DNA from 2 places in the Sporosarcina sp. P3 genome. Region 1 is predicted to be linked to the other one. Evidence: riboswitches for the same ligand, from Rfam matches in the RefSeq annotation. Region 1 holds a riboswitch; the other holds the start of a gene.
What was found. A riboswitch is a leader RNA that binds a small molecule or an ion and turns the genes downstream of it on or off. The one in region 1 is predicted to bind cobalamin.

Region 1 (16,295 bases):
CATTTGAATATATTCGTTGGTATGACTGACGAAGCACAAACTGCAGAAATCATGGTAGAAAAAGAAGAAGACCAAAAAGAAAAAGTTTTGGAAATGACAATTGAAGAACTTGATCTTTCTGTCCGTTCTTATAACTGCTTGAAGCGTGCAGGCATCAATACGGTTTTAGAACTTGCTAACAAGTCTGAAGACGAAATGATGAAAGTGCGAAACTTAGGCCGTAAATCACTTGAAGAAGTGAAAGCTAAATTGGATGAGCTAAACCTTGAGTTACGCTCTGAAGAATAACTGACATATATTGAAGGAGGGTAACTTCAAATGGGATACAGAAAACTTGGACGCACAAGTTCACAACGTAAAGCAATGCTTCGCGACTTAACGACAGATCTTATTATTCATGAGCGCATCCAGACAACTGAAACACGTGCTAAAGAATTACGTAAAGTAGTTGAAAAGATGATCACTCTTGGAAAACGCGGAGATCTTCATGCACGTCGTCAAGCGGCTGAATATATTCGTCGTGAAAAGGTGACTGTTGAAAACGGAGAAGGCGAAGAAGCAACAGTGTTTGCACTTCAAAAGTTGTTTGATACAGTAGCACCACGTTATGCAGATCGCCAAGGCGGTTATACACGTATAATGAAAATGGGACCTCGCCGTGGCGATGGCGCACCAGTAGTTATTATTGAACTGGTGTAATTCCAACACTTCGAGGGTGTGTCTGTCACGCACAGCACACCCTTTTATTACAACTACGAGATTTATACGACATAAAAGCTGAGTGTTATGATCCGCGAGTAATCGACTGGTCTAGCTCTACGTACCTCATCTGAGATGTCGGCATGAGCACCCGGCATTTTCGTTTTCAAAGGCGCATTCCTTAGATGAGGTACGCGCTTTTTTTTTATACATAAGAATAATTGATTACATAGAGCTTATATTGATCCATAGCAACAGCTAAGAGGAGGAATCTAAATGAAGGAAATAGCGTCGATGCACCAGGTAGAGTTCTCTTACGATATGGAGGATGAAGACTCTTCACCTGAGTCAACTAAGGCATTGAATAATGCGTCTTTCACTTTGTATGAAGGAGAATGGCTGGCAGTTGTAGGACATAACGGTTCTGGTAAGTCGACGCTAGCAAAGCTGTTGATTGGCTTGATGTTTCCTTCATCAGGTGAAGTACATCTCTTCTCGGAACGATTATCAGAAGAAAATCTTTGGGAAACACGTTCACGTATGGGTATTGTCTTTCAAAACCCCGATAATCAGTTTGTCGGATCTACGGTACAGGATGACGTAGCTTTCGCACTAGAAAATAACGGTGTACCATACGACATGATGGTAAAACGTGTTCAAGAGGCTTTAGAACAAGTGAAGATGACGGATTACATTAATCATGAGCCACATCATCTATCAGGCGGTCAGAAGCAGCGTGTAGCGATTGCAGGCGCATTAGCATTGCATCCCGAGCTACTTATTTTGGATGAAGCCACTTCCATGTTGGATCCGAAAGGACGTGAAGAGGTCATTGAGATCGTCAAGAAGTTGCGATCGGAAATTGGTTTGACTGTGTTATCCATTACACATGATTTAGAAGAAGTATTATTGGCAGATCGTATATTGGTAATGAATGAAGGACAAGTATTGATGGTAGGTACACCACAGGAAATTTTCCGCCAAGGTACTGAGCTCGAAAAGATTGGGCTCGATCTGCCTTTTGCTTTACGCGTTTCTGAGTTAGTAAGAGCAGCTGGCGTAGAGTTGCAAGGCAATCATATGACAGAAGAAGAGTTGGTGAATGAATTGTGGACATTTCACTTCAGCAAGTAGGATACTTATACGCTAAAGATTCACCGTTTGAGAAACGTGCTTTGCACGACGTGACAGCTACGATCCCTTCAGGCTCTTATACATCAATTATTGGTCATACGGGCTCAGGGAAGTCGACTCTATTGCTTCATTTGAATGGGTTGCTAAAGCCGTCTGAAGGTATCGTCCAAATAGGTGACACGATGATTACTGCCCAAACTAAAGGTAAGCAGATGAAGGAAGTACGGCACCAAGTAGGGATTGTGTTTCAGTTCCCTGAACATCAGTTATTTGAAGAAACAGTTGAAAAAGATATCATGTTCGGTCCCATAAATTTTGGTGTGCCGAAAGAAGAAGCAAGAGCTCGCGCACATGAATTAGTGAAACTGTTAGGTCTGCCGGATGATGTGTTGCAGAAGTCTCCTTTCGAACTGTCAGGAGGTCAAATGCGGCGCGTTGCGATTGCAGGTGTCTTGGCGTTCAAGCCATCTGTCTTGGTCCTTGACGAGCCTACAGCGGGGTTGGATCCTAAAGGTCGTAAGGAGATTATGGAGTTATTCCATCATTTGCATAAGACGGAGAGTCTAACGACCATTCTTGTGACCCATAGTATGGAAGATGCGGCACGTTACAGTGATCGAATCCTGGTGATGCATGAGGGGACAGCCGTGATGGAAGGGACGCCTGAAGAAATATATAGTATGGAAGACGAGCTTCATTCATTTCGACTCAGCATCCCGCGTTCCGTGCGTTTTCAGCGTGAGATTGAAAAGATGAGTGGTCAACGTTTCGATCGTATTGCACTTACGGAAGACATATTGGCACAAGAATTAGCAAAAGCTATTGCAAGAAAAGAGGAGCGGCCATGTTAGAAAAAATGATTATAGGCCGTTTTATTCCAGGTACATCCATTGTGCATCGTATGGATCCTCGTTCCAAATTGCTCTTTGTCTTTCTGTTTGTAGTAGCGGTATTCTTGGCTAATAACGTTGTGTCCTATGCCATTTTGCTTGGCTTCACAGCATTTGTTATTGCACTTGCCCGAATTAGACCGTACTTTTTGATTAATGGATTAAAACCAGTCATTTTTTTGATCATTTTTACTCTTCTATTACATATTTTCTTTACACGCGAAGGACCTATTATATTTGAATGGAAGTTTATCAAAATATATGAAGAGGGATTGCGAATGGGTATATTTATATCCATCCGATTTTTAGTTCTTGTTTTGATTACGACAGTATTGACACTAACCACTTCACCGATCTCGATTACGGATGGATTGGAAACGTTGCTCAATCCTTTTAAAAAGCTGAAATTGCCAGTACATGAGTTGGCATTGATGATGTCCATATCACTACGTTTTATTCCAACCTTGATGGATGAAACGGATAAAATTTTAAAGGCACAATTAGCTAGAGGGTCTGATTTAAGTACCGGTTCCATCAAAGAACGGGTGCAGGCAGTCATTCCGTTGCTTGTCCCACTATTTGTTAGTGCGTTTAAGCGTGCGGAAGATTTGGCGATCGCTATGGAAGTGCGTGGCTACCGTGGTGGAGAAGGTCGCACAAGGTTCCGTCAGCTGTCTTGGCACATAAGGGATACTGCTGTTCTGATCACGTTTGTGCTATTAGTAGGTGTATTGCTGTGGGTGAGGAAGTGAATAAATTGAAACGAATGAAAGCAACTGTTTCGTATGACGGGACGTATTTTGCCGGCTATCAATCGCAACCAAACATGCGGACAGTTCAAGCTGAGATTGATAAAGCCCTTGTTAAATTGCATAAAAACCCGACATCACACGCGGTAGCAAGCGGACGAACCGATGCCGGTGTTCATGCGTTAGGTCAGGTCATTCATTTTGACACACCTCTTGATTTAGGTGATCGTTGGCTGATGGCATTGAATGTATTGCTACCTAAGGACATTCGTATAACTGCGATTGAACAGGTGTCTAAAGACTTTCACGCCCGTTACGGTGCAAAAGGCAAAACGTATCGATATAAATGGTCCTATGGAGAATTGCAAAGTCCATTCGAACGTAATTTTGCTGTTCATTTAGGTAGATGGAATCCGGATATAGAACGAATGAAGGCAGGTGCTGCCTATTTAATCGGTACACATGACTTTACAAGTTTCTGTTCGGCGAAGACCGCTACTTCGAATAAAGTCCGCACGATCCGAAAACTAACACTTGAACGGCATCAGGACGAACTAGTTCTTGAAGTGGAAGGAGATGGATTTCTTTACAATATGGTTCGTACGATTGCTGGTGCTTTGTTAGCAGTCGGCATTGGTTGGGACGAGCCTGAAGATATCCAAAAAATACTCGAGGCGAAAGATCGCCAAAGAGCAGGGAAAACTGCGGCGGCACACGGTTTGTACTTACTAGAAGTCACATATTGAAGTCATGGCAACTAATCCTGGCGTATACATAAAAACGCTTGACTTTATTGGCAATAAAGGATAACATGATAAATGGTATTTCAATAACCCCACAAACAAGCCCCGGAAGTTTATTTGTGTTTAGGGATAGAGAAAACAGGGAACAGATTTGATATTTTAGGAGGAAATACAATATGCGCACAACATTCATGGCTAAAGGTCACGAAGTCGAACGTAAATGGCTAGTTGTCGACGCTGAAGGACAAACGCTTGGTCGTCTTGCTTCAGAAGTTGCAACTCTTTTACGCGGTAAACATAAACCAACGTTTACACCACATGTTGATACAGGCGATCACGTCATCATCATCAACGCTGAAAAAATCCAATTGACTGGTAACAAGTTGAAAGATAAAATGTACTACCGTCACTCTGGTTACACAGGTAGCATCAAGTCACGTACTGCTCTAGAAATGCGTACAAACTACCCTGTAAAAATGCTTGAACTTGCGATTAAAGGAATGCTTCCAAACGGTCCTCTAGGTCGTCAAACAATCAAGAAATTACACGTATTTGCTGGTCCAGAACATCAGCATGCAGCACAAAAACCAGAAGCTTTCGAGCTTCGCGGTTAATTAAGAGGAGGAAACCCACTTGGCACAAGTACAATATATCGGCACTGGCCGTCGTAAAAGTTCAGTAGCTCGTGTACGTCTAATTCCTGGCGAAGGCAAAATTGTCGTCAATAATCGTGACGTAGAAGACTACGTACCATTCGAAACACTTCGTGAAATCATTAAACAACCACTAGTTACAACGGAAACACTTGGAAGCTACGATATCCACGTTAACGTTCACGGTGGAGGTTACACAGGTCAAGCAGGCGCAATCCGTCACGGCGTTGCTCGTGCATTGCTTACTGTAGATCCTGATTTCCGTGCAGCACTTAAATCAGCAGGATTCCTAACACGTGATCCACGTATGAAGGAACGTAAAAAATATGGTCTTCGCGGCGCTCGTCGTGCACCTCAGTTCTCAAAACGTTAATATTGATTTCATATCAACCTTTACAACCTCTTTCCGAGTTTTTGGAAAGAGGTTTTTTAGAGTTTTAAATTTCTTCCCGTAATTAACACTGTAGTCTATCCTAATAGTTCATAACCCACTAATTCAAGTAGTGAGTAGTTTGTAAATGTATAGCTATGCTTGACTTTGACTGCGATATTCTAAAATGTAAAGATTTACTGAATGCCTCTAGCTTGCGATCATGGTTGCACTGAGGACGAGTTTTCTTGAGAATAGAAAACAAAGAAATTCAGAAAGAAGAGATAGTCTATCAGAAGGGTATAGAAAATAAACCAAAGTAGGTTTGTAGATTAGAAGATTATGTGTTATATTTATGAAAATTAAATAAACTAATTTAAATAAGTGCTCACATTGTGAGTTAAAAGGGAAACTAGTGAAATTCTAGTACAGCCCCCGCTACTGTAAATGCTGATGAAATTACAATACCACTGAGAAATTGGGAAGGTGTAAGAGTAAAGTGAAGCTTGAGTCAGGAAACCTGCTTATTTAAATGACACTTTACTTTTCGGTGGGAGAAGTATGGGCGGGACAATAATATTAATTGTTTTTTTTAGTATGACTTCTAATATACTTTCACGTGCCTACACTCCCCTGAAAAGGAGTGTAGGCATTTTTATTTGGAGGGAAATCATGAAAAAGGGAAAAATTTATGTCGTCGGCTTTGGTCCCGGTGCTACTGAACATATTACGGGACGGGCATTAGACGCACTGCAAGCAAGTGATTATATTATTGGTTATAAAACGTATGTAGAGCTGATTAAGCATTTGGTAACGGCGAAGTCTATTGTCAGCACAGGAATGACTGAAGAAGTTTCACGTGCACAAGATGCTGTTAAGAAAGCGGAGGCAGGCGGTATTGTCTCAGTAATTTCCAGTGGTGATTCAGGTGCGTATGGCATGGCTGGATTAGTGTATGAGGTGCTGGTCGAAAAGGGCTGGACTGAAGCAGAGGGAATTGATGTAGAAATCGTTCCAGGTATTTCAGCTATTAACTCATGTGCAAGCTTACTGGGTGCACCTGTTATGCATGATTCTTGTACGATCAGTTTGAGTGACCATCTGACACCATGGACTGTTATCGAAAAACGTATTGAAGCTGCCGGGATGGCGGATTTTGTCATTGCTTTATACAATCCAAAGAGCGGACGCCGGACGCGTCAAATTGTAGAAGCACAGAATATCTTACTAAAATATCGCTCCCCTGATACGCCTGTAGGCCTGGTGAAAAGTGCGTATCGTGAAAACCAGCGTATTGTCCTAACGACATTATCGGAAATGCTTGAGCATGATATTGGAATGCTGACGACTGTCATTATCGGTAACTCTTCCACTTTCTTTTATGATGGAAAGATTATTACACCGCGCGGTTACCAACGTAAATATACGTTGGGAGAAGGTAAACAAAGTTTAAAACCGCATCAGCGTTTGAAAAAGGAAGCAGAACCATGGGCGCTTGATCAGGAAACCGGAGAGGCGCGGTCAGGATATGAGGAAATCATAAGTAAGGTGCCCGAGCAGGCTCCTGTGCAAGAACCAGAGCCAAAAGAAAAGGTTCAGTCAATGGATATGGCATTAAAGGCTTTATCTATGGTTTCAGAAGAAGAAGTGGAAAACCCATTTTTGGTGAGGCAGCCGATCGAGAATATATTTGAATTTTCCGTTTCGCCTGGTGTTGCTAATAAAATGATCACAGCAGAACAGATGCTGGTTTTAGCTGAAGTCGTTGGTGAGAAAGGCACATTGGAATATACACCGGATCATCGTTTTATTGTAAAAGTTACAACAGATAATCCTGAAGCGATTGTTGAAAAACTTGAAAACGAACGCTTTACAGTCATGCCGGCAGGGGAAGTCTTAAAAGTTAAAGCGTGTGATTTTTGTTACGGAGAAAAGGCGGATTCTATCCCATATGCGGAAGAAATCGCAGCAAAGTTTGAAGGGATGAAGCTTCCAAAGCAGTTGCATGTCGGGTTCAATGGTTGCGGCATGGCATGTTATCGCCCTGTGTTTGACGACATTGGAATTGTTTACCGAAAGAAAAAGTTTGATTTATTTATTGGAGCGAAACCGGTTGGCCGTACTGCTCATGCTGCCCAGCCAATCGCTGAGGGAATTGAACCGGATAATTTAATCCCGTTGGTCACCAAAATTATAGAAGAATATGAACAAAATGCACACCCTAACGAACGTTTCTTTAAGTATTTTAAACGTGTTAAAAAAGTACTGAACTATGACTATTACGACATGAGCTGCAAGATTGAAGTAGAGCCGGCGCCTTGCGGGGATTAGGAGGAAGTTATGATTTTATTTTTAGCAGGTACCAGCGATGCAAGGGCCTTAGCCATTCATTTGCAGAGTCTCGGCCACTCCCTGATCGCCACAGTAGTAACCGATTCTGCTGCAGAAAGTTTAAAAGCAAATGATATCGCGTATCAGGTGGGCAGGTTAACGGCGGATGATATGGAGGAGCTGATTCGAAAGCATGAGATGACTTGTGTTGTGGATGCCAGTCATCCTTATGCGGAGGAAGCTTCGAAAACGGCTATGAAAGCGGCTAAGGCATGCGGTGTTCCATATATTCGCTATGAACGTCCGAAGGAAAAGTTTGTTTCTCCACTGATTACGGAAGTTGAAAGTTATGAAGAGGCCGCCAAGCTGGCTCAAACACATAAAGGAACGGTTATGTTGACTACGGGAAGTAAGACGCTGGAAGTGTTTGCGGACTATTTATTGCGTGATGAAATTCGCTTGATCTGCAGAATGCTCCCAAACATAGGGAACATGGAAAAGTGCGATAAGTTAGGAATCAAACAAAAGGATATTATCGCAATACAAGGACCGTTTTCTGAATCACTGAATAAGTCGTTATGCGAGCAATACGACGTGACGTTAATGATCACCAAGGAAAGCGGAAAAGTAGGATCTGTGGATGAGAAAATTACCGCCGCCTTGGAACTGGAAATACCAGTTATTTTGATTAAACGACCAAAGCTTCAATATGATAATTTTTGTACGTCTTTTGAAAAAGTTACCCAACTATTAGGAGGTTTAATACTTGAAAAATCCAAACATGAACTTTAATACGAAATTCACACCACTAACTGTAGATCCAGATAAAATTTATGATCACAGTTTCTCAATTATCAAAGAAGAGATGGGAGAACACCCATTTACAGATGAGCAGTGGATGGTAGTTCGGCGCGTAATTCACGCTTCAGCGGATTTTGAGTTAGGACGCAGCATGATTTTCACACCTGACGCACTCGAGGCGGGAATCCAATCAATTTTAGCAGGACGTCACGTAGTAGTAGACGTACAAATGATAGAGAGTGGTTCAGGCCGCAAACGATTCCAGAAGCATGGCAGCGACTTACATTGTTACATTGCGGATGAGGATGTCGCAAAGGAAGCGAAAGTTCAAGGTACAACACGTGCGATTATATCGATGCAAAAAGCAACTCGTTTGCACGAAGGCGGAATATATGCCATCGGTAATGCACCCACTGCATTGTTAGAGTTAATTCGTTTAATTAAAGAGGGGATCGCCAAACCGGATTTAATTATTGGGATGCCGGTGGGCTTTGTTTCGGCGGCCGAATCAAAAGAGGAACTGGCAGTCCTTGAAGGTATTCCGTTTATCACCAATATAGGGAGAAAGGGTGGCAGTACAGTGACAGTAGCTGCACTGAATGCCATTTCGATCATGGCAGATGAGCGCGCAAAGCAAACAAACTAAAAAAGACCCATCAAAAATGCGTCATGGCTACACTACAGGATCTTGTGCTACGGCAATGACCAAGGCAGCGTTACAAGGATTGGTGACGGGAAAAGTGCCGGAAGAAGTCACTATTTATTTACCTGTTGGCAAGTACGCCACATTCAAAGTGACGGCATTTGAAGTAGTAGATGGCGGTGTAATGTGCGAGACCATCAAAGATGCGGGCGATGATCCTGATGCGACACACAAAGCCCGGATTCAGAGTACTGTTTACTATTCAAAGGAAGAAGGTATCCATTTGGACGGAGGGATTGGCGTAGGACGGGTGACGAAACCGGGACTCCCCGTACCCGTCGGTCAAGCAGCCATTAACCCGGTACCACGTAAAATGATACTTGGGGTTGCACAAGAAGGATTCGAGCATTACCAATTGAAACGCGGAATAGATGTGGTGATTTCCGTACCTGATGGAGAAGAAATTGCTAAAAAAACATTGAATGGGCGTCTGGGTATTATTGGAGGAATTTCAATATTAGGAACCCGCGGGACAGTAGTGCCATTTTCGAGTTCTGCCTTCATGGCAAGTATTGCGCAGGCAATCAGTGTGGCAAAAGAAGCGGGCTGTGATCATGTGGTTATCACGACAGGCGGCCGCAGTGAAAAGTTTGCTTTGAAACAATATCCGCATTTACCGGAAGAAGCCTTCATAGAAATGGGCGATTTTATTGGTTTTACGCTTAAGAATATTGCGCGCAAGAAAATCGCCAAAGTTTCCCTGGTGGGAATGATGGGAAAGTTTTCAAAACTGGCACAGGGCGTAATGATGGTTCACTCAAAAAGCGCGCCGATCAACTTCGGATTTTTGGCGGAAATGGCAAATAGAGTAGGTGTCGATGAAAAAACTCAGGAGGAAATTCTGCAGGCCAACACTGCATCACAAGTTGGCGAAATACTTCAAGGAAACGATGCGTTCTTTGAAGCGCTGAGTAAAAACTGCTGCTACTATGCTCTAAATCATATGAACGCCGAGGTTGAAGTATCGACATCATTGTATGCAATGAATGGAGACTGTTTAGGAAAGGCTGAGAACATTGACAAATTGGATGAAAATGATTGGTATAGGGGATAATGGCGCGGCAGGATTGCTCCCTCAATATATAGAGTGGATCAATGAATGTGATGTGCTAGTAGGTGGAGAACGCCACCTTCAATTTTTCCCTTCATTTGAAAAAGAAAAGAAAGTAATTAAGGGCGGTTTGTCAGCATTAACAGCGGAATTAAAGGAAGAAACACGTAATACCGTTATTTTGGTGTCCGGTGATCCATTGTTTTATGGGCTGGGTGGCGTACTGTCAAAAAAACTGCAACTGGAGATCTATCCATATACAAGTTCGGTTCAACTGGCTTTTTCAAAAATGCAGGAAAGTTGGCAAGATGCGTACATTGTCAGCCTGCATGGCCGATCTATAAGAGGTTTTGCACAGAAAATAGACGGGCGTAAAAAAATAGCGATATTAACCGATGAAACGAACTCCCCACAAGCCATTGCGACGTATTTAAAACGCTTTGACATGATGGAGTACGATGCCTTTGTTGCCGAAAATCTGCAAGGAGAAAATGAACGCTGCCGTTTCCTCTCGCTAGATGAAATGGAACAAACTTCATTTTCCCCTTTAAATGTAGTGATCTTAAAGCAGCGCCATACAGTGGAACGTGCTTCTCTTGGTATTCCAGATGATGCATTTCTGCAGCGAAAACCGGATAAAGGCTTAATTACAAAAAGAGAAATTCGAACACTTTGTCTACAAGAGCTAAAACTTAAAGAAAACAGCGTGGTTTGGGACATTGGAACTTGCACAGGTTCTGTTGCGATTGAAGCAGCAAAAATAGCTCGGGACGGGGCAGTGTACGCCATTGAAAAAAATGAAGGTGACCTTGAAAACTGTTTGGAAAATCAATTGAAACATCGTACAGACTTTGTTGCGGTGCTGGGTAAAGCGCCGGAACGTCTGGAAGAATTCCCAGACCCCCATGCAATTTTCATTGGCGGTAATGGAGGGAATATGGAGCGGTTGTTGCAAACCTGTGTTTCGCGTCTGCAGCCGAATGGCCGACTTGTCATGAATATCGCCACGATAGAAAATCTGGCTGAAGCGATGAGACATTTAAAAGCGTTAGGCTGCGAAGTGTCCATATTGCAGGCACAACTCTCAAAGAGTAAACCGATTTTACATTTAACACGTTTTGAACCGTTGAACCCCATTTATATAGTGACAGCACAGAAAGGACAGAAATGATGACAATAGGAAAATTATACGGATTAGGTGTTGGACCAGGAGACCCTGAATTAATTACTGTAAAAGCATTTCGTAAATTACAAGAATGCCCGGTCATTGCGTACCCCAAAAAATTAAGAGGCAGCAAGTCTTATGCCCATCGTATCGTAGACGTTTATATTAATCCGGCTGAAAAAGAGATGCTCGGTATAGTCTTCCCCATGACCAAAGAAGAAGAAGTATTGCGTACTGCATGGGAAAAAGCAGCAGAAGAGATTTACCGTTACTTAGCAGATGGAAAAGATGTAGCGTTTGTGACGGAAGGGGACCCGATGCTGTTTAGTACATTCATTCACTTACTGGGAATAATGAAAACAAAGCATCCGGAAGTACCTATTGAAACAGTGGCCGGTATTTCGTCATTTAATGGTTCAGCGAATCGGTTAGGGATTGCATTAGCTGAAGGTGATGACCACGTGGCCATGATTCCTGCTACAGAAAATATGGAACAGATGCGTCAAGTTATTGAAAGTCACGATGCAATTGTTTTTATTAAAGTAGCCAAAGTACTGGATGAAATGTTGGATTTATTGGAGGAAATGAAATTACTAGAAAAAACGCATGTAGTGACAAAAGTTACTTCTGACGAAGAAGTGATTTGGAATACGGACGAACTTAGAGGTGCGGATTTAAATTACTTGTCATGTATGGTGGTGCGCAAATGATGAAGAAAATTTGGATTATCGGTGCAGGTCCAGGAGATCCTGATTTAATAACGGTGAAAGGCTTGAAGCTATTACAGCAAGCAGATGTTGTCATGTATACCGATTCACTTGTAAGCGAAAAGTTAGTGGAGGAAGCGAAAGAATCGGCAGAAGTTATCCGTACGGCAGGAATGCATCTTCAGGAAATGGTGGATTGTATGGTCGAACGAGTCAATGCCGGAAAAACGGTTGTACGATTACATACGGGGGATCCAGCGATGTATGGCGCAACAATGGAACAAGTGGCATTACTGAAGCATCATAATATTGGTTATGAAGTAGTGCCGGGCGTGAGTTCTGTTTTTGCTGCTGCGGCGGCAGTCGGTGCAGAGCTGACGGTCCCTGATTTAACACAAACACTTATTCTAACCAGGGCGGAAGGGCGTACTCCTGTACCTGAACGCGAAAAGTTACAGATACTTGCAAGTCATCATTGTACGATAGCTATGTTTTTAAGTGCGACATTAACAAAGAAAATTGTAAAAGAGTTGCAAGCAGCCGGATGGGCAGATGACACGCCGGTAGCTGTCGTGCAGCGTGCTACATGGCCGGATGAAAAAATTGTTCAGACAACATTGATTGAACTAGATGAAGCGATGCGTATCAATGGTATTCGTAAGCATGCGATGATTTTGGCAGGCTGGGCATTAGACCCGAATATTCATGAAAAAGAGTATCGTTCAAAGCTGTATGATAAAACATTTACCCATGGTTTCCGAAAAGGCGTGAAAGCGGATGATTAATTTACGCGAAGGTGAAATTCCCGTCATTGAAAAGCGCAAACCGTATGCTCTCGTCGCCATTACGAAACACGGAGTTGCCAATGCGAGAAGCTATACGGAAACATTTCCGTACGCAGACCTTTACTATATGAAAAAATTCGCTAAAGGTGATGAAGAAGCACGCCAAATTCAACTGTTTGACGGAACCGTACGATTATTATTGCCCGCTTTGTTCCAGCAATACAAAGGAGTCATTTGTATCATTTCGCTGGGCGCAGTTGTTCGTATGATCGCTCCAATTATGGTGGATAAAATGACAGATCCTGCTGTATTGGTTGTTGATGATCTGGGCCAATACGTCATCAGCTTATTATCAGGGCATATTGGCGGTGCTAATGCGCTGACTTACGAGTTTGCACAAGCAATCGGTGCTGTACCTGTAGTTACGACTGCTTCGGATGTGCAAAAAACTATACCGGTCGATTTATTTGGTGCTCAATTTGGCTGGATGTGGGATAGCGAAGAAAAACTGCTGCCGGTCAGTGCATCAGTTGTTAATGAAGAGCATGTGGCAATTGTACAGGAAACAGGTGAAAAAAATTGGTGGATGCATGATCGTACTATGCCGGCCAATTTGAAAATCTATGCGTCAACAACAGAAGCAATTCAGGCACAGCCTCAGGCAACCCTACTTATAACAGATCGATTAATCGATGCACATGAGGAAGTGTTGCTGGAAAACGGAGTGATCTACCGTCCGAAATCCATTGTGCTCGGCATTGGCTGTAATCGTGGAACAGCACTGGAGGAAATTGAGCAGGTCATAGATGAAACATTAGCAGAACTGTGTTTGAGTAAAAAAAGTGTAAAAGCGGTAGCAACTATAGATTTGAAAAAAGATGAGACAGGGCTGCTTGAATTGACTGCCAAGCATAATTGGTCGTTTGTTACGTATACACCTGAACAGCTAAATGAAATGCCGTTGCTTAACCCGTCTGAAACCGTATTCAAATATACAGGTGCATACGGTGTGAGCGAGCCGGCAGCATTGCGCTGTGCAAATGCAAGAGAGTTAGTATTAGAGAAAAAGAAAAGTGGCAATGTGACGGTATCCATTGCGCGTGTCAATTTTGAGGAGAGAGAACAATGAATCGATTTGTACTGGCTGGTACAGGGAGCGGTGTTGGGAAAACAACGTTCACCATTGGGATTATGCGGGCACTTATGAAGCGTGGTTTAACCGTACAAGGCTTTAAATGCGGTCCGGACTATATCGATACGGCCTATCATACAGCTGTCACCAAACGACCGTCACGAAATGTGGATAGTTACATGATGGCTCATGATACGATACGTGCGATTGTCGCAAGAGCCAGCCGAGATGCAGACGTAGCCATTATTGAAGGCGTGATGGGCTTTTACGATGGTAGATCGCCTTTGTCAAATGAAGGATCGGCTGCACACATAAGCGATATTACAAATAGTCCCGTCATTTTAATTGTCAATGCAGCAAGTATGGCGAGAAGTGTAGCAGCAATCGTTAAAGGATTCCAGTCACTGGATGAAAACTCCAACATTGTCGGTGTCATTGCGAACCAATTAGGCAGTAAGAATCATTATGACATTGTCAAAACAGCAATAGAAAAAGAATGTGGAATTCCAGTTATCGGTTACCTGCCAAAAGATGCTGTACCTACAATGCCAAGCCGTCACTTGGGCTTGGTTCCGGCCATTGAACGCGGTGATCTGGATTCTTATTTTGATAGTCTGGCAACTGCCATTGAAGAAACTGTGAACATTGAGCAGCTGATGGAAATTACAAATGCGCAAACAATAGAAGAATCCTCATCGATTTTTGATGTTCAGACAGAAAGCCAAGAAGTTCATATTGCAGTAGCTAAGGATGCAGCATTTAACTTCTATTATGAAGAAAACCTGGAATTACTGCGTGCATATGGTGCAACTTTGCATTTCTTCTCTCCGTTACGAGATGAGGAAGTTCCGAATAAAGCGCAGGGAGTATATATCGGTGGCGGTTTCCCCGAAGAGTTTGCAGAACAATTAGCAACAAATGAAAAAGTGAAGGAATCATTAAAAAATGCAATTAGTCGTGGATTACCGACATTGGCCGAATGTGGCGGTTTTATGTATCTGACAGAAGAAATCATCGATCGGCAGGAGCGAAAGTTTCCAATGCTTGGTGTGATCCCGGGGCGTGTGCTTATGCAGGATAAGCGGGCGGCACTCGGTTATAGAGAAATTACAGGTGTTACAGGAAATTTCTTAATTGATGAAGAGACACAGGCAAAAGGGCATGAGTTTCATTATTCGAAATATGAGGGAGAGCATACTAGCCCAGCGTATTTCAGTAAAAGCCGTTTTCGCGTTCAGCAGGAAGGTTATTTACATAAAAACCTTGTAGCGGGCTTTACACAATTTCATTTTGCCTCAAATCCCCAGCTTGTGCGAAATTGGCTGAAAGCATGTTTGGAGGGAGAACATTGAACTATTTTCCGCTGTTAATGAATGTGGATTATAAAAAGGTTGTCATTATTGGAGGGGGGCATGTAGCAAGTCAAAAAATAGAAGCCTTACTTCAGACGAAAGCAATGATAACCGTAGTCAGTCCATCAGTGACAGAGAAGGTACAACGGTATGTCGGAGATGGGCTTGTTACGTGGAAAGAAAAGGCATTTGAATCAGCTGACTTAGACGATGCCTCCTTGGTTTTTGCTGTTACAAATGATGTAGAAGTAAACAATGCAGTGGAAGAAGCAACACAGCATTGGCAATTACTCAGTCGTGCGGATGCAAAAGGGCGTGTTGATTTCATCAATCCGGCAGTCGTTCGCCGCGGAGAATTTGTTGTGACTGTATCAACATCAGGGGCCAGTCCTGGTTTAACGCGTAAGGTAAAGACGGATTTAGCGGAGCAATTTGGAGACCATTATGCATCATATGTTTCTTTCTTAAGGAAAGCCCGTCAGCAAGTCTTACAAGTGTTTCACGGAGAGACGAAAAAACAAGTTCTGGCTGAACTCCTGGATCCAAAACTCTTAGAGTGGATGGAGCAAGGTGAAGATCAAAAATGTGAAGAATGGCTACAACAACGGATAGGAGAACAACATTGAGCGGATTTGTATATATTGTAGGGGCTGGTCCTGGTGACCCGAAACTATTGACAATCAGAGGATTAGAATGTATTCAGCAGGCGGACGTGATCTTATATGACCGACTGGTAAATGTTGAATTACTGCAACATGCGAAAGCGGATGCTGAGCTTATTTATTGCGGCAAAGAACCAGGTAAACATGGAATGATTCAAGATGAAATCCATCGTGCGCTGGTTCAGCATGCAAGTTGTGGCAAGCAAGTGTTGCGCTTAAAAGGTGGAGACCCGTTTGTCTTCGGACGCGGTGCTGAAGAAGCCGCAGTTTTACGACAAGCCCGCATACCATTTGAAATTGTTCCAGGAATAACAGCAGGCATTGCGGCGCCAGCTTATGCAGGAATCCCGGTTACACACCGTGATCAT
Region 2 (16,295 bases), on a different contig from region 1:
GAGTCAAATCTTCGAACAAGGCAATTAAAGTATTCTTTCCAAACTCCGTGTACATCGCGAAGGAAGAAGCCGAGATTTATCAAACATTGAAAGACATTCATTATTTCCCCTGTATCTATGAAACCGGTGCGAATTACGTAGTGATGGATTACGTTGAAGGGCATACACTTTTTGATTGTATGACGAATGGGCGAGTCATTACAGAGGCTCATATTAAAGAAATTGATTACGCACTATCGCTAGCGGCCAATACAGGCTTAAATCCATCTGATATTCATTTGCGTAATATATTTATCACATCCGATAATCAAGTGAAGCTGATCGATGTGGCGCGGTATAGACAGAAAAAAGAGTGCAAACAGTGGAGCAATCTTAAAAGAGCCTACCGTCAATTTTATCGTAAACGTTTCTTTTGGAAGAAAGTCCCGAGTGCGCTTTTGAATGCTGTGGCGTTTTTGTATAAAAGAGGACTCATCCCATCGTATCGATTATAAAAATGTATATAGATAGTAGCGAGCTTTAGACACCGTCAAGCTGAAGAGAAAGAAGTAGCTATTTTTTATCTTCAGCGTCAGGCGTTAATTTCACACTGGAAGGTTCATAAAATTGATCCACTAAGTTATAAATAGTGATCAGTTCATACAAAACGACAAACTCGGGTGGGAATTGGCTTGGGTGTCTATCCTCCCGCATTGTGATTTCTTTATTGCCGTCCCAGAAAAGGTTGGTAACGTTTTGTAATTGCGTTTCATGCTTTTTCGGATTGTAGTCTATGGAATGCTTTAAGTCGTCCGCAAGCTCCTTGACAGCGTGCATGATCCGATCGCGCTCTGCCGATGTCCACGAAATGTGTTGTTCGGGTATATGGAGTAAAGCGCCTAAATGATATTCAAGATGATGTAAAAATAATAACTGTTTTTCAGCCATCTGCAGTTCTTTTTCTTTTCCTCTGACCCACGGATACAATTTGGATTCATTCCGTTGAAAATGAATCAATGTTTCCGTTTTCCTAATTTCTTTCGTAAGTTGCTTCGTGGTCTCTAGTTCATCGCGACGGTTTGTGTGTGCGTCATATAAAATCGTTCGGAAAGTCCGTTCTAAAATGGTTCCTGCTCGCTCACTGATTCGTTGGATGTTGTCTACAATATCTCTTCTGTAGTTCGGTGGGAACACCAACATATTCACTACAGTGGACACGAGCAAACCAATAGTGGTCGTACCAAGTCGAATGAAAAAGGCGAATAAGTAGTTGCTGTGGATGACTTCGACCATCGCAACAGCCGTCAATGTGGCAACGAGTAGACCGGCATGCAAGTTCAATCGGTAACAGACTAAAATGGTGGCTACCGCTGCTAATGCATAGGTAATCGGGGAATTCCCGAAGAGCGTAATAAAAAATACAGCGAATGCAGAGCCGATTGCCGATGCTGGAAATCGAATCAGTCCTTTTTTGATGGAATCGCTGACCGTTGGCTCGATCGTGACAATCGCTGTGATGACAGCGAATACGGGGGGCCAATTAAACCACTCACAAATGATAGCTGTCAACAAGATCGCTATCCCGGTTTTTACTATTCGGCCACCGTGGAAATGAAAGGATCGCATGCGGTTATAACCTCCAGTTTCTACTGCGTATGTCTAGTACTGTAGTACATTATAGCATCTGAAACCATCGGAATGTAGGAGCGATCCTTTTGCATACGTATCTACCTACACACATTTTTAATTGGCGAATACTATGCTGTAACGAGGAATAGATTGCTACTAAGGTGTCACTCGATTACTGTCTTGTCATGTTCGCAAGTAGCGTGCTAAATACGTGTGAAACTAGGAGAAGGGATGTGTGAAATGAGTATCCTTTTATATTTGATAGTTGGCGGTGTGATTGGCTGGTTTGCTAGTCTGATCATTGGCAAAAGTGTCCCGGGCGGTATTGTCGGTAACATTCTTACAGGAATCATAGGTGCGTGGATTGGCGGAAGTTTATTTGGCAGTTGGGGACCACGCTTAGGGGACTTTTATGTTATACCGACGATTGTCGGGGCGCTGATTTTTGTCATCATCGTCAGCTATATTATGAAAGCTGCGTACAAAAGTCGGTAACTAAATGAAGAAGAGGGCTACCCGAATTGTCGAGGGTGGTCCTTTTTTATTGATTACACTACAGAAGACGATGAAAATTCTACTTGCGTACATAAGCATATCGTTATATGATGCATAAAGAAGTGGAGGGATGGACTATGAATACACCTGTTACGGTTGATCTACAACGGGCATCACGACTGTTAAAATTGCTAGGCGATCCGACGCGGTTGACGATGATGAAGCTACTCCATGCACATGAATGCTGTGTCTGTGAATTTGTTGCGATTTTTAAAATGAGTCAGCCGGCAATTAGCCAGCACTTACGGAAACTTCGTGATATGGAGTTGGTTAAAGAAGAACGTAGAGGTCAGTGGATTTTCTTCTCGATCAATGAGCACCATGAAGAGTACCCGTTTATTCAAAGCATCCTTGAACACCTTCCAGAACAGAATGAATCCATCGCTGAATTGGAAGCACAAGGGCTTCGAATTTGTTGTGAATAAGGAGGAGAAAGTACGTTGGCTTCAGTCATAACCGCATCATTGATTTTCATCATCACATTGATTTTTGTCATTTGGCAGCCTAGAAACTTATCGATCGGATGGTCTGCCTGTATTGGTGCCATCATCGCATTAGGAGTAGGGGTTGTTAATTTCCAAGACGTCATGGACGTAACGGGAATCGTCTGGAATGCTACGCTAGCTTTCATCGCAATCATCATTATTTCATTAGTCTTGGATGAAATCGGATTTTTCGAGTGGTCCGCTCTACATATGGCTAGATTAGCCAAAGGCAGTGGTATTCGCCTATTTATTTACGTCACCATTTTAGGCGCAGTCGTGGCTGCTCTGTTCGCAAACGATGGGGCGGCTCTTATATTAACACCCATTGTACTTTCGATGGTACGAAATTTACATTTCAATGAAAAAATGATTTTCCCATTTATTATGGCCAGCGGTTTTATCGCTGACACGACTTCATTGCCATTGGTCGTAAGTAACTTAGTGAATATTGTTTCGGCAGACTTTTTTGATATCGGGTTTGTTGAATATGCATCTCGAATGATAGTCCCGAATTTGTTTGCATTAGTTGCCAGTGTCCTCGTGTTGTTGTTATTCTTCCGTAAAAGTATTCCCAAAAACTATGAAGTCTCTGATTTAAAACAACCGAAAGAGGCGATCAAAGATCTCAAGTTGTTCCGACTTGCTTGGGTCATTTTAGGTGTATTGCTGATTGGGTATTTCTCTAGTGGGTTTACAGGATTGCCTGTATCCATTATTGCGGGGCTGACGGCGATATTCTTCATGGCCATGGCACAAAAAAGTCCAGCTGTTCACACGAAACAAGTGCTTACAGGTGCACCTTGGGCGATCGTCTTCTTCTCTGTTGGGATGTATGTAGTCGTCTACGGATTGCGTAATGTCGGTCTAACGGGTGTGTTGGCGGATGTCATTCAAGTGGCAGCTGATCAAGGGCTCTTTATCGCAACGGTTTCGATGGGCTTTATCGCGGCACTATTGTCATCCATTATGAATAATATGCCGACGGTCATGATTAACGCGTTAGCCATATCAGACACGACCACGACAAGTCCTATTCGCGAAGCGTTGATTTACGCAAATGTTATCGGATCGGATTTAGGACCCAAAATCACCCCGATCGGTTCATTGGCCACTTTATTATGGTTGCATGTACTGTCTCAAAAAGGCGTGAAGATCTCTTGGGGGAGCTATTTCAAGATCGGTATTATACTAACAGTTCCTACACTCCTGATTACACTCATCGGACTGTATCTATGGCTGTCAATCGTACAATAAATCATCGAAAAAGGGGATTTCATTATGCAGAAAAAAACACTCTACTTCTTATGTACAGGCAACTCATGCCGTAGCCAAATGGCTGAAGGGTGGGGCAAAAAGTATCTCGGAGAAGAATGGCAAGTTCTCAGTGCTGGAATTGAAGCGCATGGTGTCAATCCACATGCTATACAAGCTATGAATGAAGTGGGCATCGACATTTCCAATCAAACTTCAGATATCATCGATCCACAAATCTTACACCATGCAGATGTCGTCGTCACTCTTTGTGGAGATGCTGCCGACAAGTGTCCGATGACACCACCCCATGTAAAACGTGATCATTGGGGATTCGATGACCCTGCAAAAGCACAAGGAACAGATGAAGAGAAATGGGCATTCTTCCAGCGTGTGCGCGATGAAATAGGTGCACGGATTGCGCATTTTTCTAAAACGGGTGAATGAAAGTGAAAGGCTGTAGATGCTGATCCGTGCTATTCGTTGACATGTGAAGTGCTTCTTTCATATTACTACGTCCTATAAATAGAATAATCAGATAGTACGTGAGATAATGAGACTATGAAAAGGAGGGGTTCGTCATGGATCATCGATTTCCGATCGGGGAATTACACGTTCCGGAACAGGTGACGTTGGAAGATGTTCAACAGTGGTTACAAAAAATGGAGAGCTATCCTACTCGATTGAGGGAAACTGTGGATGCATTAAATGTGGAAGAGTTGAACAAAACGTATCGCGAAGGTGCGTGGACCGTTCGTCAATTGGTGCATCACATTGCAGATTCGCAGTTGACTATGTATCAGCGATTAAAGCTTGCGTTAACAGAAGACCAGCCAACTGCTCCCGCTTTCGATCAAGAGAAGTGGGCTGTATTACCTGACACGCAGCTGCCGGTTGAGCCTTCGATTAACATGCTAGAAGGAATCAATGAACGTATAGTTGCGTTAGGCAATAGTCTAACGGAAGAGCAACTGCAACGAACATTTATTCATCAAGTAAACGGTGAGATCACAGTAGCGAAAAAAGTTGCGAAGTTGGCTTGGCATGAAGAGCATCACTTAGCACATATTGAAATCGCTTTGGCGAATTGAGTACGTAGTGTACGTATGGCCCCCGCCACTTCTTCATATGGAGGAAGTGGCGGGGTTTTTTTAATGAACTCCACGCCAAGTCATCCGTTCAAAAAGTAACCAATCTTTTTTACTAGTTGGAATTATGGTAAAGTGAGTACTAGTTTTTAAGATTGATCTTGCGCAGTTGAAAAGTTCATGTTGGATGATCCGACGTGTGTAAATGGAGGTTTACTGATGTTGAAAGTCGTGGTGATCTTTCTGCTGGCTGGCTTGGCTGAAATCGGCGGAGGGTATTTGATTTGGCAATGGTTGCGCGAAGGGAAATCTGCACTGTTCGGATTATTCGGCGGCATCGCCTTAATTTTATATGGCGTAGTGGTCACATTCCAGACATTTCCGACCTTTGGCAGAGTGTATGCGGCATATGGAGGCGTGTTCGTCTTTCTGTCCGTATTATGGGGATGGGGAATTGATAAAAAAACGCCTGATTTGTACGACTTCCTAGGGGCAGGAATTTGCCTGATTGGCGTAACTGTCATATTGTTTGCACCGAGATCGTGATGGCAAGACAGGGAAATGGAGTACATCATTTGATAACGGAAGGACGTTCCTATGACGCAAAATGAAATCTTTCATATTGGCAAACAAGCATTGGAAGCCCAATCTTTCAGCAAACTATTGGGAACGAAATTGATAGAGTTTACGATCGGGGAAGTAGTACTGGAAGTTCCCATCACGGAACACGTTCTACAGCAACATGGCTTTGTACACGGCGGGGTCATTGGCTATGCAGCAGATAACGCATTGACTTTTGTAGGCGGTTCCGTTCTAGGCCCGAACGTACTGACAGCAGAATACAAAATCAACTATGTACGGCCCGCTGTAGGTGAAATATTAATCGCCCGGGCGACAGTGATTTCTGCTGGAAAACGACAAGCCGTCTGCCGCTGTGATGTTTTTTCCATTAAGGATGGGGAAGAGAAGATTTGTGCCACTGCGCAAGGGACCATTATGACGGTCGTATCGGAATAATGAAATGAATAAACTACTACAACAACGCACCTACTAGCTAGCAGGTGCGTTTTGCGTCGTTTCATTCGCGTGCATATGACCGGCCGCAGTAGTCGTAGCGTCCGTCCGTTGACGTTTGGTCGAGTGATACCAGTTGTGAAACAATAGAATGATGATCACAAGATCCACCGCATCGCCACCGTAATACATAAGCATCGCTCCTGCACGCGCCTCTTCAATCGGTACACCGGTAGGCGGATAGGCGTATAGCCATTTGGATAAAATTCCGTGTCCCGCCAGAGCTACAATAAAGATTGCAGTACGGTAGCGATAACTATAGCGGCGTGACACGGGATCGATGTATAAGAGGGAAATCGTAAATAAATAACCCGCTATACACACGTGTATATGAATCACGATATGTAGCAAGAGATGATGATGCATGGCTGCAAACAAGCCTGTCGTGTATAACAGCCAAAGCCCGCCGATGTTCAAAATCGAAGCAATGACGGGATGTGTATAGAACCCTGCGAGTCGGCTTTTCAGCAAGTAGCTTACCTTTCTAGCCTGCCGAACGGGAAGTGTCCGCAGCGTTAACGTCATAGGAGCAGCGAGCGCCAATAGCAGGGGACCGAGCATGCCAAGCAAAAGGTGGCCTAACATATGCCAGGTAAAATGATCATGTGACAGCTTCGCTAGCGGTCCGACAACAGCGCTTACCGAAGCGAGTACGCCTGCTATCCATAGCACAGTCCGTCTATGTGGCCATTTCCGCAAATGCTTTTTCCGGTTGGAATGAAAGACAGCGCCCCCGTATAACAGAATAGAGAGCGATGCAAGCACCCCAAACAGCCAATCGGTTGTACTGAAGTATGCATCATGTGGCATGAAGCACCAACCTATCCGCTGATCGGGCGTCTTGTTGCGCTGACTTGATTAACAACAGACCGGCCCCAATCATCACAATCGCCGCACCGTTCCACACGACATCATACGGGACGATGTCTACATGATAACGAATCTGATGAATGCGCATGACCTTATGTTGAATGGTTCCGTCATACAATTGGAACGCCCCGCCACCAAGTAACTTGCCACCCCAAAACATCTTATGCCATAACGCATTTCTCCTACGCAAATCCGCCACCAAATACAACGCACCCACCGTCGCAAACCAGCTAAACGCATGAAACAAACCATCCGACACCAATCCAACCGCCACCGTAGATTGATCATAAAACTTGTGCCAATGCAGCAACTGATGAAACAGTGTCTCGTCCAAAAACGCTACAAACCCAAGTCCGAATAATATACCCGCCCAGAGATTTCTCTTTTGATAACTTTTTCGATTCGACCAATTTTTCACTTGCGATACAGCCATTTATTCCTACTCCTTTCCTAACGTACGTAGTGTTCCCTGAGCGTGCGGTGTTTAATACATGTTGGGGCTGGCGGATAGCTTATAGAGCGGTTGTGCGGGTGGATAGAGCGCATTGCTTTGAAGTATGAGCGGGTAGCGTTTGACATAGAGCGGATCTACACGGATATAGAGCGCTTTACAGTAAACTATGAGCGATTATGTGGCTTGATAGAGCGGATGTACGGGTGGATAGAGCGAATCGCCCCGCGCAGCTTGGTTAGAGCGCTCCACCCTGAAGTATGAGCGGCTAGCGTTTGACATAGAGCGGCTCCACACGGATATAGAGCGCTTTACAGTAAACTATGAGCGGATATACAACTCAATAGAGCGAATACGAGTACCCATAGAGCGGAAACACCCCCCAATAGAGCGCATACACCCCCCCGATTAAAACGACTACAAGCCTCAATTAATCAAACACACCCTGCCAAACCATCCACCTATTCATCTGCAAAGAAATTAAGCAACCATTATTAAAATAATAGATGAACCATCCACTATTTTACGGTAACTTTTCCTGCATAATCTGCTAGAATACGAATAAAGGGAGTGTGAGCCGTGAAAATTGTCATTGCGCCTGATGCATTTAAAGGAAGCTTGCATGCGGAAGAAGCGGCCGACGCTATATCTAAAGGAGTACAGAAAGTCTATCCACACGCGGAAGTAGTTCGTTTGCCTGTTGCGGATGGTGGCGAGGGGACGCTGGCTGTCCTCGTTTCGGCAACTGGCGGGACGTTGCGAAGGGTGCCTGTGCTTGATCCGTTGGGACGTACCATCGATGCATCGTTTGGCGTACTTGGTGACGGTCAGACGGCGGTCATTGAGATGGCGCAGGCGTCTGGTTTGTTGTTGCTGGAGGGGCATGAACTCGATCCGATGAAAGCGTCAACATTTGGCACGGGCCAGTTAATTCGTCATGCGCTGGATGCGGGCTACAGGAAAATGATTATTGGACTTGGCGGCAGTGCGACGAATGATGGGGGAGCAGGTTTGCTCGAAGCGCTAGGCGTCCGGTTTTTAGCTGATGGACAGTTGTTGCAAATGAATGGGGAAATACTTCCGTTCATCAATGAAATCGATGTCTCGCAACTAGATCAGCGTTTGCTGGAGACGGACATTCACATTGCATCCGACGTAGAAAATCCATTTGTCGGTGAACAAGGGGCGTCGTGTATTTTTGGTCCGCAAAAAGGGGCGGACGCGGAAATGGTTTTGCGTTTAGATGAAGGATTACGTCATTTGGCGGACGAGACAGAAAGGCAGACAGGCGTGCGGTTGCATGAGTTGCGCGGTGCAGGAGCGGCTGGGGGGAGTGCAGGTGCATTAATTGCATACTGTGGTGCGCGTCTTGAAAGTGGAATAGATGTCGTGCTGGAGGCGATGGATTTTGTAACGCATCTATCTTCAGCAGATTTCATTGTGACGGGCGAAGGCAAGACAGATCGGCAGACGCTTGCAGGCAAGGCATTAATGGGGATTGCGAAGCTTGCGAAAGTAGAGAGTGTTCCCGTTATAGTCATTTCGGGGACTATTGAGGAAGCGGCGCGTCCAGAGCTCCTCGAGTGGTTTTCTGAATTGCATTCATTGGATGACGGGAAGAGGTCGTTAGCTGAATTGATGGTACGTGCAGCGGAATTGTTGGAGAATAAAGCGTTGACAGTCATGCAAACTAAAAAATAGTTTTTAGTATGTCAAGCGTAGTAGGGTAGCATGTGGGGTATAGCATACACAAGGAGGTGGTCAGATGTTTCAAGACGCGATTGACTGGCTTGTAGGGCCGGCGAATAATTTTATTTGGACATATGTTTTAATTGCACTTTTATTGGCAGCGGGTTTATATTTCACGATTCGCACGAAATTTGTGCAAGTACGCTTATTTCGCGAGATGTTCCGTCTGATTGTAGAGAAGAAAGACAATAATGACGGAGTGTCTCCGTTCCAAGCATTCACAATTAGTGCCGCATCACGCGTTGGGACAGGTAACGTAGCGGGGGTAGCCCTCGCGATCGGAATCGGTGGACCGGGTGCGGTATTCTGGATGTGGGTGATCGCTGTAATCGGCATGGCGACCGCATTCATCGAAAGTACATTGGCACAAGTGTATAAAGTGAAAGACGGCGATACATTCCGCGGAGGACCGGCGTATTATATGCAAAAAGCGCTAGGTTGGCGGAAACTCGGTGTAGTCTTTGCGATTTTACTGACGATGTCTTTCGGATTCATATTTAACGCAGTACAATCTAACACGATCAGTCAATCATTCACAGATGTATTTGGCATTCCCGACTGGGGTGTTGGGGTCGGCTTAATACTCGTGACAGGAATCATCGTCTTCGGCGGCGTCAAACGGATTGTCAAAGTAACACAGACCATCGTACCCGTCATGGCAACTTTCTATATTTTGGTAGCGTTATATATTGTTATTGTAAATATCGCAGAAGTGCCGGGCTTGATTGTATTGATATTCGAGCATGCTTTCGGAATTAAAGAAGTCATGGGTGGCGGAATTGGGATGGCGATGATGCAAGGTGTGCGTCGTGGTCTCTTCTCCAATGAAGCAGGTATGGGTAGTGTGCCAAACGCAGCCGCTACAGCAAACGTATCGCACCCAGCAAAACAAGGATTGGTACAAAGTCTTGGCGTATTTTTCGATACGATCATCATCTGTTCTGCCACCGCATTCATTATTTTGCTCGGTGGATTGTATCAATCAGGTGAAGCAAATGGAATCATCTTGACACAAAACTCCATGGCCGTACAAGTAGGCGCGTGGGCACCGTATTTCATCGCGGTTGCGATCATGTTCTTCGCTTTCAGTTCCATCATCGGAAATTATTACTATGGCGAAACGAATATTGAATTTATTAATGCCAACGTCGTATGGAAACGAATCTACCAAGTACTCGTACTCGCAATGGTATATTTCGGCGCCATCGCAAAAGTACAAGTAGTATGGGATATGGCCGATCTGTTCATGGGACTAATGGCCATTATTAACCTAATTGTCATTCTACTGCTCGGCAAAATCGCCTTCAAAGTACTTGACGACTTCACGAAACAACGAAGAGCTGGTAGAAACCCCGTCTTCAAATCAGCCAGCATTCCTGACCTAAAAGGCGCAGAATGTTGGGAAAAAACAGCTGAAAGAGCAGAAGACCGTTTGTGATATGGAGAAATGATATTGCGCTTTTCAAGTTTTGATCGTAAGACTTTGAATGGGTACTAAAAAACACAGTGAATTTTCTAAGTGGTTTAGGTTAGAGAGTAGGATTGTAGCGGGAGCGGAAATCCCTTAACTTTACTTATTTCACACTCTATTTAAAAACATTCACACAAACGATTTAGTCAAGAAGTAAAAAGTTTGATATACTATAAAATACTGAATAGCAAAAGTCGAATCGTAGTTCAGAAGAAGGATTCTGAACTTCGGTTCGATTTTTGTTTTGCATGTTTGAACACAACATGTTAGGGTTATATATGAATTAACACACTATATATAGTGTGTGATAGCAATTAGATGAATTGGTACCCACGACGTTTAAAAGGGAATCCGCCACGAACGGAGCTGCCCCCGCAACTGAGGGCACGGACGACTATCTTATGAAAACCACTGCTACGGCGGGAAGGAAAGATGGAAGAACGATGTGCCAGCCAGTAGACCTGCCAGTCATCTCAGCAAAACATTCTTCGGGGTTGGAGAGTGAAAGCACAAAGCAGTCTTTTTTCAGTCTGCCTAAAACTTTCCGCAATCTACTAAGCGTCAATCGACGACTCCCGATTATATCGGGAGTTTTTTTAATTTAGTACATAACCGAATCAATTCACTAAAGGGAGCGGATATAATGGCTATTATTCAAGAAACTGTGGGACTTCATTTATTGATGGAAAACTTACAAGAAGAATTTGGCAAGAAACAAATCGAACCGTTGATCCAAGCGAGTGAGAAATTCCAAGAGCGTCACCCGGCGAGTTCGGCAACTGAATGGACGAACGCGATGGTGTTGGAATCTTTAAGCCGTATTGATGAGGCGAATGCGTATTGGACATTTGTAGCGGCGCGTATTTATTTATTCGACGTCTATGCAAAGCAAAAAGCATTGCGTGGAGCAGATGTCTATACCGATTTTGCGAAAAATGTAGAACGCTTGGTGGAACAAGGTTTATACACGCCTGTTCTGACAGAAAAATACAGCCGGGACGAGCTTCAGGAAATCGGTAAGCTACTCGATCCTTCTCGTGACCTATTATTCACATATATTGGACTAAAAACATTAGTAGACCGCTATGTAACAGTGAACTTTACGAAACAGTCAGTGGAGCTTCCGCAAGAGCGCTGGTTGATCATCGCGATGACGTTAATGCAAGACGAAACAGTAGATCGCATTCATAAAATCGGAGAAGCGTACTGGGCGATGAGTAATTTGTACATGACAGTTGCGACGCCTACATTATCGAATGCAGGTAAGATGCACGGTCAACTATCTAGCTGCTTTATCGATACAGTCGACGATTCATTACAAGGAATTTACAACAGCAATACGGATATCGCGAACTTGTCGAAATTTGGTGGCGGTATCGGTGTCTATATGGGGAAAGTTCGTTCTCGCGGTGCGTCGATTCGTGGTTTCGAAGGGGCATCAAGCGGTGTTCTTCCTTGGATCAAACAGCTGAACAACACAGCAGTCAGCGTCGACCAACTCGGTCAACGTCAAGGTGCCGTAGCCGTTTATCTTGACGTATGGCATCAAGACATCTTTACGTTCCTCGACCTCAAGCTCAATAACGGGGATGACCGTTTGCGCGCGCATGACATTTTCACAGGCGTCTGCTTGCCGGACTTGTTCATGGAAAAAGTTGAGTCCCGTGAAGACTGGCATTTATTCGATCCACATGAAGTCCGCACGAAAATGGGCTATTCATTGGAAGATTTCTATGATGAAACAAAAGGACAAGGCACATTCCGCGAGAAGTATGAAGAATGTGTCCGCAATGAAGATATATCCAGAGAGACGGTTCCAGCGATTGAAATCATGAAACGTATATTGCGTAGCCAGCTGGAAACAGGGACACCGTTCATGTTCTACCGCGACGAAGTAAACCGTATGAACGCTAATAAGCATGAAGGAATTATCTATTCTAGTAATTTGTGCACAGAAATAACCCAAAATATGTCAGCATCTGCACATGAATCCGTAACACTCGAAGACGATCTGGTCGTCACACGCACAAAGCCAGGCGATTTCGTTGTATGTAATCTGTCATCGATCAACCTTGGAAGAGCGGTGACAGCAGACGTGTTAGATCGTTTGATTCGCATCCAAGTACGTATGCTCGACAACGTCATCGATCAGAACCAAATCCCAGTCGTCCAAGCACAACGCACCAATGCACGCTACCGTGGAATTGGACTCGGCACATTCGGTTGGCACCATTTACTTGCATTGAAAAACATTCAGTGGGAGTCAGATGAAGCGGTGAATTTCGCAGACGAGTTATATGAAAACATTGCGTATTTGACTATTAAAGCCTCAATGGAATTATCGAAAGAAAAAGGCGCATATCCATTGTTTGATGGTTCCGATTGGCAAACAGGTGAATATTTCGAGCAACGCGAATACGATTCCAATAAATGGCGTGAATTGCGCATAGACGTAGCAATGAACGGTATGCGTAACGGCTACTTGATGGCAGTTGCACCAAACAGCTCGACGTCGGTTATCGCAGGCTCAACAGCATCCATCGATCCAGTGTTCAAGCCGTTCTACCATGAAGAGAAGAAAGACTATAAATTACCGGTCATTGCGCCGGATCTGGATCATAATACGTATGACATTTACCGTCGTTCCGCTTACATCGTGGATCAGCGCTGGTCTATTAAGCAAAATGCCGCGCGTCAGCAGCACATCGATCAGTCGATTTCATTCAACATCTATGTACCGAACTCCATCCGTGCTTCTGTTATTTTGGATCTGCACTTGCAAGCATGGAAATCAGGCATGAAAACAACGTACTACATGCGTTCAACCGCAGCAGAGATTGAGGAGTGCGAGTGGTGTCATTCTTAATCGCCTATGCGTCCTGGAGTGGTAACACTGAGGAAGTAGCGGAATTGATTGCGGAAAACTTACAAAGTGAAGGCGTCGACGTCGATACCTATCGTATCGGCATCGGCATCATCCCAAATGTTAAAGAATATGACGCGTTGTGCATTGGTTCCTTCACCTGGGAAAAAGGAGCAACACCCGATGAAGTCAAAGATTTCGTGGCGGACGTCGGCTACAAACCAGACCTCGTCTACGTTTTTGGCACAGGGGACACCCAGTTTGGCGGTGATGATTTATTTTGCAAAGCGGCAGACAAGCTCGCGAAATTCTATCATTCTCCATTTGAACCATTGAAGATCGAACAAAGCCCACGCGGCATGCAAGAACAAACAGTTACGAATTGGACGAAAGGAGTGCTCGAACATTGGCAACACTTACACGAGTAAAAGTACTGAATCCTGCAAACCCGAATAAAGCAACAGCCATTTTCGGTGGGGAAGCAAGCGGCATCCTGAACTGGAACGACATCGCGCACCCTCATTTCTATACACTACGTCAGCGAATCCGTGCGCTTTTCTGGACAGCGAATGAAGTGGACATGACGCAAGACGTTAAACAGTTCTCGAGCCTAACAAAAGAAGAGCAATCCGCATTCTTAAAAATTATCGGCCTACTGGCGACACTCGACGGTCCACAAACGGTCATCGCAATGAAAATCGCGGACTTCACAACGGATCCATCCGTCAAGTCGATTCTAGCGACAATCGCCGACCAGGAAAGTGAACATAATCACAGCTACGCGTACGTACTTTCATCCGTCACGAACTTAGACAAGCAAATGGAAGCCTTTGAAATGGGCCGTACAGACGAAGTACTAATGAAGCGAAATGAACGAATCGTAGACGTTTACAATGAGTTTGCGGAAAACCCGACAATCGAAACGGTTCTAAAAGCGATGGTCTACACGACGTTATTAGAAGGCTTATTCTTCTACAGTGGCTTCGCATTTTTCTACAACTTGGCGCGCCACCAAAAAATGGTCGGTACATCCACAATGATTTCGTACATTAACCGTGACGAACTGCAGCACGGTAAGGCAATCAGCGACATCTTCCGTGCAGCGTTAGCAGAAAACCCAGAGTACAACACAGACGAATTCACGGAATGGATCTATGACCAATTCCGCCACTCCGTCGAGCAAGAAGTCATCTGGAGTCGCTATGTATTAGCGGGCATCGATGGCCTCGAGCTAGATGAGATGGAAGGTTACATCAAGTATCGCGCGAATAAAATGTTGCGCATGCTCGGCTTAAGCGAAATCTATCCAGAGTTCACAGACAATCCAATGAAGTGGATCCGCGCGTACGTCGATAACTTCGACGACACGAAAACGGACTTCTTCGAACAAACGAGCCGTCAGTATGTGAAAACTAGTGATTTGAATGGCTTTGATGATTTGTAATAGGTAATAATGGAAGGGGAATCCGTGATGGGTTCCTCTTTTTTTTATGCTTGGGGGAGGGGAAGTGCACAGTTTTTTTAGGGAAGACGCTTTTACATACACATGGCTGGGCGCTCATACTTTTCCGCTATCCGCTCATAAATTTCCCTAACCGCTCAATGAACTACCGAAAGCGCTCAATCCATCCATTGATCCGCTCTATGTATCGCGGCATCCGCTCAAACTACTTGTTTAACCGCTCAATGTCCATCATGTCGGTCCGCCCAATCCAACAGCTAGAGGGGGTCGCTCACACATCTGGCCAAGCGCTCATACATCCACGCTATCCGCTCATACATTTCCCCAACCGCTCAAAGAACTACCGAAAGCGCTCAATCCATCCATTGATCCGCTCTATGTATCGCGGCATCCGCTCAAACCCCTTGTTTAACCGCTCAATGCCCAATCATGTCGGTCCGCTCCATCCAACCGCCCAAACCCCACCAAGCAAAGCATCCACCTACAACACCAATCCACAACCTACCCAAACCAATTCAAAACAAAAAAACCAAGCAGATCGAAATCTGCTTGGTCTTTCCTACCATATAAAATTACTTCTGAGCTTCAACAGTCTTGTGCATTGTCTTGTTCTTCGCAAGATTTACGTGCCAAGATAGAGCTTCTTCCAAGATGTGTGGAGTTTGTCCGCCCACTTGTTCGCATGCTCTGTTGTAATAATCACGAAGCTCTTCCTTGAAATCAGGGTGCGCACAGTTTTCGATCAACGCTTCTGCTTTTTGTCTTGGAGCCAAGCCGCGAAGATCTGCGTATCCTTGCTCTGTAACAATTACGTCTACGTCGTGCTCTGTGTGGTCCACGTGAGAAGAGAAAGGTACGATGGATGACACGTCTCCGCCTTTTGCATAAGACTTCGTAACGAAAATCGCGATACGTGCGTTACGAGCGAAGTCACCAGATCCTCCGATACCGTTCATCATGCGTGTTCCGCTAACATGTGTAGAGTTTACGTTTCCGTAGATGTCTAACTCAAGCGCTGTGTTGAATGAAATGATACCCAAACGACGGATTACTTCCGGGTGGTTTGAGATTTCTTGTGGACGGAATACAAGCTTGTCACGGTATTTAGCGATATCGTCTTTGAAGCTGTCCAAACGTTTTTTAGATAGAGTCAATGAAGTAGCAGAAGCGAATTTCACTACACCGTCATCGATCAAGTCGAAGATAGCGTCTTGAAGTACTTCGGAATATACTTCGATATCTTTAAACTCGGACGTTCTCATACCGTCAAGTACTGCGTTTGCAACCGAACCAACACCTGATTGAAGAGGCATGAGTGTTTCATCCATACGGCCCAATTTGATCTCATCACGGAAGAAGTTCAACAAG

Region 2: linked by a shared signal. The riboswitch ahead of CSV61_RS07690 (ribonucleoside-diphosphate reductase subunit alpha) and the one ahead of cobJ (precorrin-3B C(17)-methyltransferase) in region 1 are both predicted to bind cobalamin.

Annotation. Positions count from the first base shown of each region.
Region 1 is NZ_PDZE01000003.1:112,075-128,369, reverse strand. Features, by position in the region: gene CSV61_RS04910 (DNA-directed RNA polymerase subunit alpha) at 1-288, shown strand, start outside; gene rplQ (50S ribosomal protein L17) at 319-699, shown strand; gene CSV61_RS04900 (energy-coupling factor ABC transporter ATP-binding protein) at 976-1,833, shown strand; gene CSV61_RS04895 (energy-coupling factor ABC transporter ATP-binding protein) at 1,809-2,684, shown strand; gene CSV61_RS04890 (energy-coupling factor transporter transmembrane component T family protein) at 2,678-3,475, shown strand; gene truA (tRNA pseudouridine(38-40) synthase TruA) at 3,481-4,218, shown strand; gene rplM (50S ribosomal protein L13) at 4,392-4,829, shown strand; gene rpsI (30S ribosomal protein S9) at 4,849-5,241, shown strand; cobalamin riboswitch at 5,604-5,780, shown strand; gene cobJ (precorrin-3B C(17)-methyltransferase) at 5,911-7,569, shown strand; gene cobK (precorrin-6A reductase) at 7,579-8,361, shown strand; gene CSV61_RS04860 (precorrin-8X methylmutase) at 8,351-9,016, shown strand; gene CSV61_RS04855 (cobalt-precorrin-5B (C(1))-methyltransferase) at 9,033-10,127, shown strand; gene cbiE (precorrin-6y C5,15-methyltransferase (decarboxylating) subunit CbiE) at 10,102-11,295, shown strand; gene cobI (precorrin-2 C(20)-methyltransferase) at 11,295-11,999, shown strand; gene cobM (precorrin-4 C(11)-methyltransferase) at 11,999-12,781, shown strand; gene CSV61_RS04835 (cobalt-precorrin 5A hydrolase) at 12,774-13,910, shown strand; gene CSV61_RS04830 (cobyrinic acid a,c-diamide synthase CobB) at 13,907-15,265, shown strand; gene CSV61_RS04825 (precorrin-2 dehydrogenase/sirohydrochlorin ferrochelatase family protein) at 15,262-15,891, shown strand; gene cobA (uroporphyrinogen-III C-methyltransferase) at 15,888-16,295, shown strand, end outside.
Region 2 is NZ_PDZE01000005.1:19,693-35,987, forward strand. Features, by position in the region: gene CSV61_RS07625 (protein kinase family protein) at 1-494, shown strand, start outside; gene CSV61_RS07630 (FUSC family protein) at 553-1,605, opposite strand; gene CSV61_RS07635 (GlsB/YeaQ/YmgE family stress response membrane protein) at 1,849-2,103, shown strand; gene CSV61_RS07640 (ArsR/SmtB family transcription factor) at 2,241-2,588, shown strand; gene CSV61_RS07645 (arsenic transporter) at 2,604-3,902, shown strand; gene arsC (arsenate reductase (thioredoxin)) at 3,927-4,346, shown strand; gene CSV61_RS07655 (YfiT family bacillithiol transferase) at 4,481-4,990, shown strand; gene CSV61_RS07660 (YnfA family protein) at 5,207-5,533, shown strand; gene CSV61_RS07665 (PaaI family thioesterase) at 5,585-6,004, shown strand; gene CSV61_RS07670 (cytochrome c oxidase assembly protein) at 6,038-6,871, opposite strand; gene CSV61_RS07675 (DUF2243 domain-containing protein) at 6,861-7,364, opposite strand; gene CSV61_RS07680 (glycerate kinase) at 7,962-9,083, shown strand; gene CSV61_RS07685 (alanine/glycine:cation symporter family protein) at 9,148-10,569, shown strand; cobalamin riboswitch at 10,909-11,085, shown strand; gene CSV61_RS07690 (ribonucleoside-diphosphate reductase subunit alpha) at 11,246-13,468, shown strand; gene CSV61_RS07695 (flavodoxin) at 13,456-13,893, shown strand; gene CSV61_RS07700 (ribonucleotide-diphosphate reductase subunit beta) at 13,872-14,909, shown strand; gene CSV61_RS07705 (succinyl-CoA:acetate CoA-transferase ScpC) at 15,500-16,295, opposite strand, start outside.